3 regions of the Roseinatronobacter sp. genome follow, and region 3 is predicted to be linked to each of the others. Evidence: riboswitches for the same ligand, from Rfam matches in the RefSeq annotation. Region 3 holds a riboswitch; each other region holds the start of a gene.
What was found. A riboswitch is a leader RNA that binds a small molecule or an ion and turns the genes downstream of it on or off. The one in region 3 is predicted to bind cobalamin.

Region 1 (3,273 bases), on a different contig from region 3:
GGTCCAGTGGACAACGCGCGCAAGCTGCTGTTCTGTGGCGATGAACTGCACGGCAGCCGTCATGGCACTGAACAGATACATCAGCGCGATTCCGGTCAGGATCATCGCCTGCGGACCCATATTGCGCCACCAACTCATTGAAAAGACAGCCGTTGCAGCGGCCAGCGCGAAGGCAAAGGCCGTAAGCGGAATGAAATAGATCCCCGCGCCGGTCAATCCGACACCGAACATGATGGCAACCGCCGCACCAAAAGCCGCCGCCGAAGACACACCGATCGTATAGGGGCTGACCAGTGGATTGCGCGTAATCGCCTGCATCAGCACCCCTGCCACTGACAGCGCCGCCCCGGCAATCATGGCCATGACAACACGCGGCAGGCGCAGGTGCAGCAAAACCAGTTCGGACTGGGCATCCAGCGGTGCCGCAATCGCGCCGAAACTTGCACGCGATGCGATAACCCGCAGCAGATCCGCCATGCCGGTTTCATGGATGCCGCGCACGGTTACCGACAGGGCCGACAAAACCAGCAGCGCAAATGCCAGAGTGATCCCCACCAGCCGGGCTGTCCGGCTGGCAAGATAGCGGGCACCAAGGCCGTCAGTGCCGGCAGGTCGTTCTGCAGGCACCGGCGGCACGTTCTGCGGCGGCAGAACGACCGGCGTTGCGCGTGTCATGGCTGGAATTCACCTGTATAGGTCATGCCAGACTCGTAGGGCAGGCCCTGAAACTCCTCGATCCAGATGCGCATGGCGTCTTCTGGGTCAATATCCGCAAACAGGTCGGGATGTGCCCATTTCGCAATCTGCAACGCCCCTGTGATTTTGGACGCGCCCCCGGCCAGATAGTAGTTAACCAGATGAGTGTTTTCCGACTGCCATGCAGGTGTCGCGCGGATCTCGTCCCGGGCTGACAACTCGGCCCAAGCCTGCGCATAAGTGTCCGCCGGGATCGCCTGATAAGAACCGGGAACAAGCCTGAAAATCACTTCAGGGCTGCGGCTGACAAGTTCCTCGGGGTCGATCGTGTAGGCGTTTACGTTGCCACGCGATGCCGGTTCCGCCGCTATATCAATGCCCCCAAAGACATTGTGCGCGCCACCTTGCAGCGCCATGTCATGCCAACCCGACCCCGGTGTGACCGTGACCAGCGGGCGCGTTTCCTCGATGTATATGCTGACAGGTTCCACCCCGTTCAGCCGCTCCTCCAGCAAGGCCAGATAGCCCGTGTAGAAATCGTTTAATTCCTGTGCACGTTCGGGCGCATCAAACAGCTCACCCATCAACGAGACATTCTGCACATGTTTGGTGGCGTCCCAGGCCGTGATGACCATGACCGGAATGCCGAAGGGTTCAAGCTGCGCGATTGCTTCTTCCCACGCGCCATTGCGCGGCAGGATAACGATATCCGGTCTGGCGCTTACAATCGCCTCATAATTGGGCGCTGCCTGTCCTGCGCCGACAATCATGTCCGGGTTCAGTTCGGGCCAGTAGGGCGGGTCACGATAGGTGCTTTGATCGACCCCGACGACGCGATCCATTGCGCCCAGTGCACGGGCGAATTCGACCCCGTAGCGGTTGAAAATAACGGCGCGTTCAACTGGCTGCTGCACCGCCACCTGGCGGCCCATGTCATCAGTGAACAGCACCGTGTCAGCTTGCGCCAGCGAATAGGGCAGGACAAAAATCGTCGTCAGCCACAGGGGTCTTAAGTCCATCAGAAACCTCGATCTGAATATGGCCGTACGCGGGCCAGCCGTCGGGACGTCAGGACTGTAGAATGCGCGCCCGAATCATTGGGCGAAATGTCTTTTGCCATGCCATTCCTCCAGCCGGGCACCTCGCCGGCGGTTAGGGTTATGCCAAAGGCAGGTCTCCTGGCTTACGGCTCGAATGGTTCTGTGTCCCTTCCCGGCTATGCCAGTGGTTTGACCAGAACCTTGCCGCCTACAGTTGCGAGGGCAGCTACAGATAGCGGGTTGGACCCGATCCTGTATTCCCTATTAATCCGCAGATGCGGAACCTTGGCAGCATGCACGCTAGCCGACGCGGTTCCAAGTGTCCATGTGTATTCTTATCTTCAGGCGGGATGCGCCGGAACCGGCTTGTGCAAGCGGTTGGAATCGCGCGTGCCTGTCAGTCGTTGACAATATCCGACTAAATCACTAAACAAATCTCGTGCCAAGCTAGGACCCCTCTGGTCGCGCCAGGTTATGCTCAACCGCTCCTCGCGCCCAGCCTGCCCTGCCCGTCTGCGCAGAAATGGCCCCAATGGCCGAGGCGATGCCACGAAAGGCCCGCCATGCGACTGCACCTTCTTGTTTGTACCGCCCTGTTTGCGCCCCCCCTTGCCGCAGAACCCGTAACATTCACGGACCATGAAGGCCGCGAGGTCACACTGCCCGCGCCCGCGCAAAGGATCGCGTCAATTCCCATCCCCATGGCATCAACACTGATTGCGATTGACGGGGCGACAGACCGGCTGGTGGGGATGAACCCGACCGCGAAATCCGCAATCATGGAAGGTATCCTTGGGCAGATTTTTCCCGAAGCGCGCGACATACCGTCAGACATCACTGCGCCGAACTTCATCCCGAATGTGGAAGAACTGGCACGCGTCAACCCCGAACTGGTCATCCAATGGGCCGGACGCGGGCCGGACTACATTGACCCGATCACGAATGCGGGCCTGAACCTTATGACCATCCGCTACGGGTCCGAGGAACTGACGCGCGAATATATGACCATGGCGGCAACCGCGATGGGCAGGCCGGAACGGATTGCGCCGCTGATCGAATGGCGCGCCGAAGTGCAGGCCGACATGGAAGCGCGCACAGCAGGACTGGCAGATGAGGATCGCCCCAGCGTTCTGTATCTGCTGCGCGCAATGGACAACCTGCGCGCATCGGGCACCGAAAACAACTATAACGCATGGTATCACATGCTTGCCGGTGGGCGGAATGCGGCCGAAGACATGGTCGGCGGTTGGGCGGATATCAATGTTGAACAGGTTGCGACCTGGAACCCCGATGTCATTTTTCTGAATTCCTTCGAGGCTGATCTGACCCTTGATCGCATCATGAATGACCCGATCCTGTCACTGACAAATGCGGCGCAATCGGGCCGCGTCTATAAAATGCCGCTTGGCGGCTATCGCTGGGACCCGCCCAATCAGGAAAGCCCCCTGACATGGATGTGGACGGCAAATCTGCTGCATCCGGACCTGTTCGATTATGACCTGCGCGCGGAAATGCGCACGGCCTATCAAGTGCTGTA
Region 2 (3,273 bases), on a different contig from region 3:
AAAGGCCGGATTGGACTTCATAAACCCGATCTTCTGCTCGGCGGTGACTTCGCCGTAATTGACGATGATGATGACTTCGGGGTTCCGCTCGACCACCGGCTCCCACGCCACGCGGGTCCAGCTGCTGTCGACATCATCCATGATGTTGCGCCCGCCCGCAGCTTCGATCATGGCGGTGGGCATGGCATAACGGCCTGCGGTAAAAGGCGTGTCCTCGCCACTGTCATAAACAAAAACGCGCAACGGGTCTGTATCGGGGATGGTTGCTGCAATCTCGGACAGTTCGGCCTGCCAGCCGGTGATCAATTCCTCGGCGCGGTCATCCACACCAAAAATTGCGCCCAGATTGCGGATATCATTGAACATATCGTCAATCGCCACGCCATCGCGCGGCATGATGTGAATGCAGCTTTCGGTCAGTTCATATACTGCAATATCAAAGGGGTGTAATGTATCAGGCGTCACCTCGCCGCCCACGCGCATGCCGTAATTCCAGCCTGCGAACCAGAAATCCAGATCAGCGCCGATCAGCACCTCGCGCGTGGGGTAGCGTTCGGACAGTTCAGGCAGTTCGCCAATGTCGGCGCGAATTTCCTCGTCCAGTTTGTTCCAGCCCGAAATGCCGGTATATCCCACCATCCGGTCATTCAGACCAAGAACCAGCATCATTTCTGTCAGGTTCACATCATTGGATGCCGCGCGCGCAGGGGGCGCGTCAAATGTCACCTCTCGGTCGCAGCTTTGCACGGTAACGGGGTGGGCCAATGCGGGCGCGGCGAATGCCGTGGCAAGCAGGGCAAGGGGAAGGGATTTCATGCGCGTTTCTCCTGTTGCATGTCATCAAATAGTGAAAAATCAAATCGGGCAGGGCCGCGCGGGTGCGCATGCACGCCAAAGGCGCGCGCGATCAGGTCAGGGGTCAGCACCTGCGCCACAGGGCCGAACGCCAGCGGCTGGCCGCCCTTCAGAACCAGCAGATCATCGGCAAACCCCTGCACCAGATTAAGGTCGTGCAGGGACGCAACCACCGTCGCGCCAAGCCCGCGCACCAGCCGCAGTACTTCCAACTGATGGCGAATATCCAGATGATTGGTCGGCTCATCCAGCACAATAAGCCCCGGTTCCTGTGCAAGCGCGCGGGCGACCATGACGCGCTGACGTTCGCCCCCCGACAGCGTGCCAAAAGGGCGCAAGGCAAAGTCCTGCAAATTCAGGCGCTCCAGCGCATGCTCGACGATATGGGCGTCCTGTGCGGACGGGCCGGACAGGGCACGGCGATGGGGCGCGCGGCCAAGGGCCACGATTTCCGCCACACTCAGGGCAAAATCCGTGGGCTGTTCCTGCAACACAGCCGCCACGCGCTGCGCGACAGCGCGCGCAGGCATGGCGTGTATATCCCGCCCGTCCAGCAGCACACGCCCTGACTGGGGTTTGTGAAAGCGGTAGATCAACCGCAGCAGGGTTGACTTGCCCGCCCCATTCGCGCCCAGCACGCCCAACACGCGCCCCGCACCAAGGGTCAGACTGACGGGATCAAGAATGCCCGCCCCCCAGGACACCTGTTCCAGTGCCAGCGCGGCGGGTAGTGGGGCAGGGCAACTCATTGCAGGGCCTGCGCAACAACGCGCCCCTGCAACAGAACCTGATCCGCGCCGGCAAGTTCCAATTCCCCTGCGGTTGCGCGCCAGTTCAGCACGCAATGGTCACAGGCATGGCATTCGGTAAATGTGACTTGCCCGTCCATATCGGGCATCGTGCCCGTCATCTTGCGCGCCGCGCCCAGCGAGTTGGATAAACGCTGCAGAAATTCCAGACCCATAAGGCATGGGCCTGAACGGCTGACGCAGCGCGTGCATGTCGTCAGGTCAAATGTGTAGTGATACATGGTGCCCCCTGCAGGAAGTAGCAGGGATACAGGCGTGCTTGTCACACCTTACGCAATGATGCGCAATCGTCATATGCCCTCCTCCGGACACCCCGCCCGGGTTCGTGTTTCGGTTGAGATGGCAGGTCTCCTGGCTCGCGGCTATTGTGTTTCCCCGCCTTCCCGAACCGTCCGGTCCAGTGGCATGAGGGGGGACACACCGCTTACAGTTGCGGGGGCAGCACCGGAATAAGAGAGGGTCTTCTCCGCACCGGTTTCCCTATTCTCCCGACATGTGTGTCGGGCACCATCTGTCTATTCGCCTAGCGCAAGGCTGCGGTTCATTCAACATAATTCGTGACCCGATCCCCGCGTTGTTGCGCCCCGCCGCCCCATTCCCCGCGATTGCGGGCCATTTCAGAACGGCTCTGACAGGGTATGCGCCGTCATGCCCTGTGCGCTTGCCACCTGTTCTGGCTGCATATGAAGCATTGCAAAACTTGCGTTCAGGTCTTCTTTGGACATGTCACGCGCAATCACCACAATGCGGCTGGTGCTTTCACCCTCGCGCCAGTTTCGCAAGGGGACCGGCGGCTCGAATATGTGCTGCACGCCGTGAAACACAAATGGTTTAGGCACGCCCTGCAAATGCACGATACCCTTCAGTCGCAGGATATTGCTGCCTTTCAGGGCGATCAGCGTATCCAGCCAGAAGTCGAACACCTCAACAGGGATCGGGTTTTCAAGTGTGATCGATGCCGTTGATATCCGGTCATCGGTTGCATGGTGCGACGGGGCAAGCTGACCTATGGGGGCCTGTGCCTTGGCTGTGCGCAGACCAGAGAGGCCGGCGAGGGGGTCTGCAGCGGGGGTATCTGCGGCGGGGGCCGCTAGCCAGTTCAACGCCTGATCGGGCGTATCCGCACTGGCCCCAAGCCCCAAGCCCCACAACGCGCCCGTGGGGACACCGCCGTTGTTTGCATGAATACGCGGGGCCGTCCGGTTCAACTTGTCCAGCCGTGCGCCCAGTGCATCCAGTTGGGCCGCATCAATCAGGTCACGCTTGCTTAATACGATGCAATCCGCCATGGCGATTTGCGCCTGCGCCTCGGCATGGCGGTTCAGGGTGTCCACGCCAAGCACGGCATCCACAACCGTTACAACCCCGTCCAGCGCATAATTCGGTGCCAGAACCGGATCGACCAGAAGCGTATGATAGACCGGGCCAGGGTCCGCCAGACCTGTGGTTTCAATCACCACACGGTCAAACGACAATTCCCCGCGCGCGCGCCGCGCCAGAAGCGAAATCAGCGTTTTGGACAGATCACCGCGAATGGTGCAGCAAATGCACCCTGCGGGCATTAGCACCACATCTTCGGCGGCTTCCTCTATCAGGTCATGGTCAAGGC
Region 3 (3,273 bases):
CCGGCGCGTCGCCCGCGTGTGTCTGCGCGCATTGCGGGTCAAGAAATACATCCACACCGGTGCAGGGGCATGGCATGGTGATCAGCACGACGGGACCCTGCGGACCAAGCCTGCCTTGCAACCATTCGCCGAAATGGCCATTCACCCTGATGCGGCGCAGGGTCATGCGCGCAATTTCCTCAAACCGCGTTTCCTGACGCAGACCTGCGCCTCCGGCGGGGATATTTGGACCAGAATGAAATATACCATTTGTTAACCTGTTTCGACGATGATGAACCTGCGGTACAGGGAGGGATCCCGATGACCGCCCAGAGTGAAAGCGCCGCGTTTCCCCTGTTCCTGCAGCCCGAAACGCGGCGCCCGTCACCTGAATGTCCTGATTTCATTCTGGTCCAAATATCCCGGGGGAAACGCGCGCAGCGCGTTGGGGGCTGGCCCCCGTTGCCGTTTGGGCAGGGGGCGCAGCATTCAGAACTCGACACCTTTCTGGGCCTTGATGCCGTCGCGGAAAGGGTGCTTTATCAAGGTCATCTCGGTGACCAGATCGGCCATCTCGATCAGCTCGGGTTTGGCATTGCGTCCGGTCAGCACAACATGGGTCATTGGCGGTTTCTCGGTGCGCAGGAATTCAAGCACCTCTTGCAGGGGCAGGTAGTCATAGCGCAGCGCGATATTGATTTCATCCAGCAGGACAAACCGGATATCGGGGTTGCGGATCAGCGCCTTGGCCTGATCCCAGCCAGCGCGTGCGGCGGCGATGTCTCGGTCGCGATCTTGCGTTTCCCATGTGAACCCTTCGCCCGAGACGATGAATGTGCACTCACCCGCGAAGCGCGTGCGCAGGAAATCGCGTTCTCCGGTGCTCCAGTTGCCTTTGATGAACTGCACCACAGCGCAGGGCATGCCATGGGCGATACAGCGCATGATCATGCCGAAGCCGGATGAGGATTTGCCTTTGCCCGCGCCTGTATGGACGATGATCAGGCCCTTCTCGCCGGTCTTGCTTTCCATCATCCGGTCGCGGGCGGCCTTGATCTTTTGCATCTTGTCGCGGTGGCGGGCGGGGTCGGTCCTGTCGGTCATCGTGTCGTTTCCTTGCTTGACTCACCGCGCGCGGACGCGCAAGAGGAAGGGGCTGGTGCCTGTTCATGACAGGTGAAAAGGGAATGTGACAAGGCCGGATCACAAGATCAAGCCCCAAGCACAGCCGCCCCCGCGACCGTGACCGGAGAGGTTGCCCGATGCCACTGTCCCTGACGGACGGGAAGGCGGGCCGACCGACAGGTGATCCCATAGGGGAAACCTGACATCCGCAAGCCGGGAGACCTGCCAGCGTTTAGGCCGCCCCATCGGGGCATATCAACCGGCGGGGTGTCTGGTTGGGCTTGTGTCGGGACCGGCCCCGTGGCCGCCTTCACTGCCCGTGTGTTCCCCGCCCCTTTGTGTCGCGTGGCGGGTGGTCGCGCGGGAAAGTGGACGAATGAAGAACTCTCGCAGGTTAATGGCGGGTCTGGGTTTGGCTGCGGGCACATATGTGCTTGCGGCGGGGATTGTTGCCTTTGCAGTGCCGGGCGCCGAGGTGCAGATCTCGCGCGCGGACAGCATGGGTCAGGGGCAGGGCCACAGCCACAGCCATGATCATGGCCATTCCCATGTCAGCGCAGAACAGGCCGAACAGTTGACAGGGCCGTTTGGCGCGCATGGCGACCGGCATCCGCAAGCCGCAAGTTTTGCATCCCCCGCAGATGGCCTGACAGAACGGCGTCGCCGCGCCATGAGCGCGCTTTCGGGCCATTTCCGCGCGGTTTCCGCGACCTTGCTGTCGGATGCGGGGGGCGAGGATATGATCGGGATACATGCCGACGCGCTTGCGGCGCTTGGCGGTCGGATCGACACGTTGTTCGACATAGCCTCTCCAGCGCCGGAGGGGGAGAAGGGCGCCCTGGCGGCCATCTGGGCGCAGCCGGATAATTTTGCCCGATACACATCCGCCTTCAGCACCGAGGCCGAACGCTTCGCGCAGACCGTCCGCGACGGGGGGGATATGGTCAATGGCCTGCACGACCTGCGCTATTACTGCGTCGCCTGCCACGCCGATTTTCGTCAACGATGATATATCCAAAGGAACCTTGCACATGACTCGTTTTTTCATCGCACCCGCCCTGCTTCTCGCCAGTCCCGCCGTCGCGCACCACCCTTTGGGGGGCGAGGCCCCGCAGACAGTGTTTCACGGGCTGATTTCCGGCCTTGCCCATCCTGTGATCGGGCTGGACCATCTGGCTTTTGTGGTGCTGGTTGGCCTGGCCGCCGCCCTTGCGGGCCGGTCGCTGGCAGGGCCTTTCGCCTTTATAGCAGCCACGCTTGCGGGCACGGCTGTGCATCTGGCCGGTGTCATGCTGCCGCTGGCGGAACTGGTTATCACCGCATCGGTTGTCGGGCTGGGCGCAGCGCTGGTCATGGGGCGGCAGGTTGCGGGGCCGGTCGCGCTGGCAGGGTTCGCCGTTGCGGGGTTGTTCCATGGCTGGGCCTATGGCGAGGCCGTGATCGGGTCCACGCCGATGCCTGTCTTTGCCTATCTGCTGGGTTTCGGAGTCGTCCAGTTTGCGATTGCTGCGGGGGTCGCGCTGCTGGCGGGCCGGATGTTGCAACAGGGGCAGGGCGCGCTTCAGGCCCGTCTGGCTGCGGCTGTCTGTATGGGGGTGGGGCTTGCCTTCATGTTTGAAACCGTCGAGCACATGATCCTTGGCTGATATGTGCCACAAGGGGCCGGCGGTTGCGCCGGCCCGTCCCTGAACCGGAGCTTTTCATGCCCCAAGACACTGTCGATCTTCTGGTCTGCGCCACATGCCGCAGCGCCAGCCCCGCCAATCCGCTGGCCATGCCGGACCCCGACACGCGCCCCGGTGCGCAGCTTGTGCGGGCTTTACATGATGCCGCGCCCGAAGGGGTGCGCATCATTTCAGTGGACTGCCTGTCCAACTGTTCGCGCGGCTGCACGATTGCATTGCGCAAGTCCGGAGCATGGACCTATGTTTATGGCAACCTGACGCCGGAACTGCATGTGACAACCATTCTCGAGGGCGCGCAGAAATACCGTGATGCGGAAAACGGCCTTGTGCCGTGGCGCGAACGCCCCGAACATTTCCGCAAGAATTGCATCGCCCGTATCCCGCCATTGGAGGCCCCGAATGTCTGATCTGTCAAAAACCCCTGTTACCATCGTCACCGGCTTTCTGGGCGCGGGTAAAACCACACTTATCAGCCACCTGATCC

Region 1: another riboswitch for cobalamin. It lies ahead of ACTIE1_RS10095 (ABC transporter substrate-binding protein); the one in region 3 lies ahead of ACTIE1_RS11020 (cytochrome c).
Region 2: another riboswitch for cobalamin. It lies ahead of ACTIE1_RS13215 (hypothetical protein); the one in region 3 lies ahead of ACTIE1_RS11020 (cytochrome c).

What each region holds. Positions count from the first base shown of each region.
Region 1 covers NZ_JBHYFM010000010.1:92,327-95,599, reverse strand. The annotation lists gene ACTIE1_RS10100 (FecCD family ABC transporter permease) at 1-675, opposite strand, end outside; gene ACTIE1_RS10095 (ABC transporter substrate-binding protein) at 672-1,715, opposite strand; cobalamin riboswitch at 1,848-2,039, opposite strand; gene ACTIE1_RS10090 (ABC transporter substrate-binding protein) at 2,300-3,273, shown strand, end outside.
Region 2 covers NZ_JBHYFM010000020.1:44,754-48,026, forward strand. The annotation lists gene ACTIE1_RS13205 (ABC transporter substrate-binding protein) at 1-816, opposite strand, end outside; gene ACTIE1_RS13210 (ABC transporter ATP-binding protein) at 813-1,604, opposite strand; gene ACTIE1_RS13215 (hypothetical protein) at 1,601-1,885, opposite strand; cobalamin riboswitch at 1,989-2,191, opposite strand; gene ACTIE1_RS13220 (CobW family GTP-binding protein) at 2,282-3,273, opposite strand, start outside.
Region 3 covers NZ_JBHYFM010000013.1:14,847-18,119, reverse strand. The annotation lists gene ACTIE1_RS11030 (propanediol utilization protein) at 1-166, opposite strand, end outside; gene cobO (cob(I)yrinic acid a,c-diamide adenosyltransferase) at 469-1,083, opposite strand; cobalamin riboswitch at 1,120-1,348, shown strand; gene ACTIE1_RS11020 (cytochrome c) at 1,481-2,113, shown strand; gene ACTIE1_RS11015 (HupE/UreJ family protein) at 2,136-2,750, shown strand; gene ACTIE1_RS11010 (DUF1636 family protein) at 2,807-3,196, shown strand; gene cobW (cobalamin biosynthesis protein CobW) at 3,189-3,273, shown strand, end outside.